2 regions of the Cupriavidus sp. UBA2010 genome follow, and region 2 is predicted to be linked to the other one. Evidence: predicted binding sites of a transcription regulator. Region 2 holds the regulator's gene; the other holds the start of a gene.
The links. Region 2 encodes sigma-54, which starts transcription at its own class of promoters, with help from an activator protein. Its sites were predicted from a motif close to TGGCANGNAANCTGCTTT; they were not measured.
Positions count from the first base shown of each region.

Region 1 (3,343 bases), on a different contig from region 2:
GTTGGTCTGGAGGGCGATGAATACGATGGCGTCGCTCATGGTTGTCTCCGTCATTGACGTGCCAGGCCCAGGCCGCTCAGGCGCTTGCCCAGCGCTTCGACGGCATTGGCCAGTTCGGACTCGGCATCCTCGCCGAACAGCCGGTGCGCCAGCGGGCGCAGCGCGTGCGTGAAGCGATCGAGCCAGCCAAAGGCAAACCCAGCGATGACCGCCGCGTTCTCCGGGCTTTCCTGTGCGGCCGTTTTCACGGTGGCATCGACCCAGCGCGTGGTCTCGGCGTACCAGGCGGACATGAAATCGGTCACGAGCGAGAACGCGGGCCCGGTTGCGGCCAGGCGGGCGTCGAACTGCTGGTAGACCAGCGGATAGATCAGGCCATCGAGCACCAGGTTCTGCGCCACGTGCTGCTCGAACCAGTCATCACGCACCAGCAGGTCCTCCGCCGCGTGCCGCAGCGGCTGCCAGGCCATGTCTTCCATCCAGGCGGCGCGGGCCTGGTCCACGGCGGCCTTGTCGCCGATCAGCAGCCCGATGCGGGTCAGGTACTGCGCGATACCCAGGCGGTCCATCGTGTGATACATCGCGGCCTGCGTGATGGCCGATCCGAAACCGTAGGCGGTAATCGATGCGTTGTTCATGTTGGCCGCCCATTCGACGTGGCGCAGCGGTACCACGCCCAGCGTGAGCAGCTCGCGCGCATCGTCGGGCAACCGGCTCAGCAGCCCGCGCTTGTCCACGAACTCAAGGTTCTTCTCCATCGTCTCCTGCTGACGGGCGCGCGCATTGACGTAGCCGCCGTAGAAGTACTGGCGCGGGTCCTTCAGCGCATACCAGTCCTGCATCACCACGCGGGTGCGCCGGGCGTCGTACAGCTCGTACTGCGGCTGCCATAGCGGCCGGTAGTGGAAGCTCGTGACCGGCTGCAGGTCGTACATCGCCTCCTGATAGCGCGTGGCTGGCTTGTCGGCGCCGAGCCGGCGCGCGATATGCGCGAAGGTCTGCCGGATCGGCGTGACGCTGGCGTCAGTCCGGATATCGATTTGCATGGTGGTTGTCTCCTCGGATGTCGAGTGGGGGCATTTTTGGGTATCACTGCAGCAGTTCGGCCCGCTGCTCGGCGCAGAACGACTGGAACTGCTCGGGCGGCATGACCAGTTCCACGTAGATCTGTGGATCGCCGATCGAGAACTCGAACTCCACCCAGCGCTCGCTGCGCCCAGTCACGCGCACGTAGCGCGGGGCATGGTGATGCCAGTGACCTTGAAGTGCCTGATGGGGATGTGGCATGTCTCGCTCCTGGTGCGCCGCACATCGCGGTGCGTGTGCGTTGTCTCGTGATTTCAGGTGGGAGATCTATAGCGAATGGCGTGCCAGGCGATGCAGACCGTTGTGGCGCAAGGGCTCGCGGCCAATCGGCCGCATTCGGGCCTGCCAACCTGCTTGATGATTTGATGAGGTGATTCAGGCGGATTTGATCAAATGATCAAATCGTCTCGCGCTGCGCTGCAGCACACGCTCTCGATGCGGGATTTCCGGGCTCCGGCAACGCCGGATGCCGTGCTAGGCTACGCAAAAACGAGGCTCGAAAGCCCGCCGGAATCTGGAGTGACGAGGATGACAACACCCCCCGCGCAGCCGCCGTTCGAACTGGCTTCGCTACTGACCATCGACGCCAAGGCTGCGCAGATCCGCCTTGGCCAGTCGCGCATGGTGCTGATGCACACCGAGGCGCTGAGCTACCTGCGCAAGGAAATCCTCGATACGCTCGGCGTGGAGCGCGGCAAGGGGCTGCTGATCCGCATGGGCTACGCGCAAGGCATGCGCGATGCCGAGATGGTCAAGCGCGAGCGCAGTGAAGAACTGGCCAGTTCGCCCAACGATGCCTTCCTGTGGGGGCCGCAGCTTCACATGCTCGAAGGCGTCACGCGCGTGGACCCGGTTCGCCTGGAAATCGACCGCGACACCGGCCACTTCTATGGCGAGTTTCTCTGGCAGGACTCATGGGAGGGCGAGGCGCCCGTGATGGAGTCCCTGCCCCGCGAGGAATCTGGCTGCTGGGTGCAGCTTGGCTACGCATCGGGCTACAGCAGCACGTTCATGGACCGGCTGGTCATCTACAAGGAAACCGAATGCGAGCGGCGCGGCGACAGTCTCTGCCGCATCGTCGGCAAGCCGGCCGAGACGTGGAACGACCCCGAGTACCTGAAGTACTTCGAACCCGACTCCGTCATCAGCGACCTGCTCACCCTGCAGCAGGAAGTCAGCACACTGCGCGAAACGCTGTGTGGCGCGAACCAGGGCAACCTGATCGGCCAGTCTCCGGCGTTCCGTGAAGCCTTCAACCTGCTTTCCGCCGCGGCAGACAGCCATATCACCGTGCTGCTGACGGGCGAGACCGGTGCGGGCAAGGAAATGTTCGCGCGCTGGCTGCACGATCACGGCCCGCGCGGCGAGCAGCCGTTCGTCGCGGTCAACTGCGCGGCGATCCCGCACGAGTTGATCGAATCCGAGCTGTTCGGCGTGGAAAAAGGCGCCTACACGGGCGCCCAGCAGTCACGCCCCGGTCGCTTTGAACGCGCGCATGGCGGCACCCTGTTCCTCGACGAAATCGGCGACCTGCCGCCTGCCGCGCAGGTCAAGCTGCTGCGCGTGCTGCAGAACAACGAAGTGGAACGGCTCGGTGGCGTGGAGGCGCGCAAGGTCAACGTCCGCCTGATCGCCGCCACCAACGTCAATCTGGCGCAGGCGATCAAGCACGGCCAGTTTCGTGCTGACCTGTTCTACCGGATCAGCACCTATCCGATCTCGATCCCCGCCCTGCGCGAGCGCAGGGAAGACATCCCCGAACTCGCCCAGTCATTCATCCAGCGCTTCAACGCGCTGTATCAGAAGCAGGTGCGCGGCCTGACTACGCGGGCGCGCGATGCGCTGGTGCAATACCCGTGGCCCGGCAATATCCGCGAACTCGAAAACATGATCGAGCGTGGCGTCTTGCTGGCACCTGCCACCGGGATGATCGACGTCGCCCATCTGTTTGCCAGCCAGCAGGCGGTCGGCAGCGAGGAGCCCAGCCAGGATGCCGACGCGCTGATCGAAAAGCTGCTCAACCAGCAGGTGTCCCTGCCGCAAATCGAAGCCAAGCTGATGCAACTGGCGATGACGACGACGCGCGGCAACCTCTCGTCGGCGGCGCGGATGCTGGGGATCACGCGACCGCAGTTGGCGTATCGATTGAAGAAGTAGGGTTGGAACAGTTGGTCCAGCCCGCTCGACACCTGAGTTATTAAGTATTTACCCTAGGTTTTCATATAACCAGAAAAGGGTAAGGTGTCGTCCCATGCAG
Region 1 is NZ_DDCI01000024.1:159,347-162,689, reverse strand. It holds gene B2246_RS19930 (MmoB/DmpM family protein) at 1-39, opposite strand, end outside; gene B2246_RS19925 (aromatic/alkene monooxygenase hydroxylase subunit beta) at 51-1,046, opposite strand; gene B2246_RS19920 (phenol hydroxylase subunit) at 1,090-1,287, opposite strand; gene B2246_RS19915 (sigma-54-dependent Fis family transcriptional regulator) at 1,615-3,243, shown strand; gene B2246_RS19910 (FadR/GntR family transcriptional regulator) at 3,338-3,343, shown strand, end outside.
Region 1: B2246_RS19920 (phenol hydroxylase subunit) is a predicted target of sigma-54. The motif match lies at 1,356-1,373, and genes of this name have one in related genera.

Region 2 (3,343 bases):
CCGTTTCAAGCTCCATCCGTACCCGATGAACGATACCGCCACGCTCGCCGCCCAGGCTTCTTCCGCCCCATCCACGGATAGCAGCACGCTGGTCGTGCGCCATCTGAAGAAACGCTATGGCTCGCGCACCGTGGTCAAGGACGTCTCGCTCGACGTCAAAAGCGGCGAGGTCGTCGGCCTGCTCGGCCCGAACGGCGCGGGCAAGACCACGTCGTTCTACATGATCGTCGGACTGGTCGCGCTGGACGAAGGCGATATCGTGCTCGATGGCCAGCACATCAGCGGCCTGGCCATCCACGAACGCGCGCGCATGGGACTGTCCTATCTCCCGCAGGAAGCTTCGGTCTTCCGCAAGCTCAACGTCGAGGAGAACATCCGCGCGGTGCTGGAACTGCAGGTGGTCAACGGCAAGTCGCTGCCCAAGCAGGAAATCGATCGCCGGCTCGACTCGCTGCTCGATGACCTGCAGATCGCCCACCTGCGCAACAACCCGGCGCTGTCGCTGTCGGGCGGCGAGCGCCGCCGCGTGGAAATCGCGCGCGCGCTGGCGTCGGCGCCGCGCTTCATCCTGCTCGACGAACCATTCGCGGGCGTGGACCCGATCGCCGTGGGCGAGATCCAGCGCATCGTCAGCTTCCTCAAGGCACGCAACATCGGCGTGCTGATTACCGACCACAACGTGCGGGAAACGCTGGGCATCTGCGACCACGCATACATCATCAGCGAAGGCACCGTGCTGGCCGAAGGACAGCCCGAGGAAATCATCGCCAACGAGTCCGTGCGACGCGTCTATCTGGGCGAAAACTTCCGCATGTGATCAAGCGGCCGCGACGCCGCCTTGCAGCATTCGTCAACTAGCCGTTGGCGATCACGAAGTGCCAGCGATAGGTGATAGCAATTTCCGTTCCAACAACGGGAAGATGCGCATAGAATAGGTCGCATGAAACCATCGCTTCAGCTTCGACTTTCCCAGCATCTGGCTCTGACTCCACAACTGCAGCAGTCCATCCGGCTGCTGCAGTTATCCACACTGGAGCTGCAACAGGAAGTCGAGCAGGCGCTGACCGAGAATCCACTGCTCGAACGCGAGAACGACTGGATCGAAAGCCCGCTGCGCGTGGCCGCGGACGGGTCGGTCAACGTGCAAAGCGCCCCGGCTCCGGCATCTTCCGAACCGCAAGGTAATGGCGACGATCGCGCGAACGGCGCCAACGGCGAAGACGACAGCTACGGCGACAGCTCGGGTGACGATTACGGCAGCGACTGGAGCCTGGACGATTTCGCTCGCCGGCCTCAGGGCGACGAGGACGAGAAGACGCCGATGCAGCTTCGCGAAGCGGAACCCACGCTGCGCGAGTACCTGATGGAACAGCTCACGCCGCTGAAGATCTCCACGCGCGACAAGGGCCTGGCCATCTTCCTGATCGAGTCGCTGGACGACGACGGCTACCTGGGCGCAACGCTCGACGAGATCTGCTCGGAACTACCCAAGGAACTCGAATTCGAAGTCGATGAAGTGCAGGCGATACTGACCCTGCTGCAGAGCTTCGACCCTCCTGGCGTGGGTGCGCGCAACGCCGCAGAATGCCTCACCTTGCAACTGCGCCGTCTGCAGCATCCACAGCGGGACCTTGCATTATCGATCGTCAACCACCACCTGGAGTTATTGGCCGTGCGTGACTACACGCGGCTCAAGAAAGCCCTGCAGGTTGACGAAATTGCACTTAAGGCCGCGCACGATCTGATCCGCTCGCTCGCACCGTATCCCGGACATGCCTACAGCCGTCCGGAAGCGGACTTCGTGGTACCGGATGTGTTCGTGCGCAAGAGTGGCAGTAGCTGGATCGCGCAGCTCAATCCCGACGTGATGCCGCGTCTGCGCATCAACGACATGTATGCGCAGATTTTGCGCGGTGCAAAAGGGGAAGCGGGCGCGGCCGGGCTGCAGCAGAAGCTCCAGGAGGCGCGGTGGCTCATCAAGAACATTCAGCAGCGTTTCGACACGATCCTGCGTGTTGCGCAGGCAATTGTGGAACGTCAAAAGAACTTTTTCTCGCACGGGGAAATCGCGATGCGCCCCTTGGTTTTGCGGGAGATTGCCGATACACTGGGTCTACACGAGTCGACCATTTCCCGGGTGACTACGAATAAATACATGGCCACGCCGATGGGTACTTTCGAGTTGAAGTACTTCTTTGGTAGCCACGTCTCCACGGAGACTGGCGGCGCGGCCTCATCCACGGCGATCCGCGCGCTGATCAAGCAACTGATAGGAGCCGAAGAACCCAGGAATCCCCTTTCCGACAGCCGCATCGCCGAGTTGCTGGGCGAACAGGGCTTTGTGGTCGCACGCCGCACGGTGGCCAAGTACCGCGAAGCGCTGAAGATCCCCGCAGTCAATCTCCGCAAGACTTTGTAGCCGAGCCGCAACCGCCTGCCTGGTGCGGCTCTTTCAGAAGGAGAAGCGCTATGAACTTCAAGATCAGTGGACACCACCTCGACATCACGCCGCCGCTGCGTGAGTATGTGGAAACGAAACTGGAGCGAATTGTCAGACATTTCGATCAGGTCATTGGCGTAAGCGTGCTGCTATCCGTAGACAACCACAAGGAAAAGGACAAGCGTCAGTACGCGGAAATCAACCTGCACCTCAAGGGCAAGGACATCTTCGTCGAAGCGCATCATGAAGACCTTTATGCTGCAATCGACTGTCTGGTCGACAAGCTCGACCGCCAAGTGATCCGCTACAAGGACCGCGTGCAAGGGCATGACCGGGAAGCGGTCAAGTACCAGATGGCTGCCGAACAACTACAACAACAATAAGTCGGCGGCGACACCAGGTCGCCCCTGAGAGGATAGATAGGAAGAGCAAAGCCGCGCATCTGCGCGGCTTTTTTGATGGGCGCGATGCGGATGCGCCGCTGGCGCACCCGTTACCTGAGTACCAGCCCTGCAACATTTGGTCAGCCGGGGGTGTTCGCAACTGACGCCGCTCGGTGTATGCTGCGCCATACAACAACTACAGACAGGACGGCCCCGGACAACCGGCCCGGCATTCCGCGTGGCGAAAGATCGCGCGACGGCGGGTGCAGTTTTCTGGGTGGGCAATCCGACCGGCAAGCTCGCGGCACCACTCGCGGCGCCGGCGCCGCAGCGCACAAGTGCGCAGTGGCCCTGCTCTATAATGGCCGGACGCTCCAATGCGGGCGTCCTTTTGCGCTCAATAGCCTGAATTGCCCAACGCAGCGGGACGACTCATGTGCGTCGGCTCGCCTTTCTGACTCCTCGTGCATCGCCCATGAATCGTTTGGCCAAATTGCTGCCACCCGGCAACATTAATCTC
Region 2 is NZ_DDCI01000013.1:282,274-285,616, reverse strand. It holds gene lptB (LPS export ABC transporter ATP-binding protein) at 26-817, shown strand; gene B2246_RS09980 (RNA polymerase factor sigma-54) at 941-2,419, shown strand; gene hpf (ribosome hibernation-promoting factor, HPF/YfiA family) at 2,470-2,823, shown strand; gene B2246_RS09970 (PTS sugar transporter subunit IIA) at 3,299-3,343, shown strand, end outside.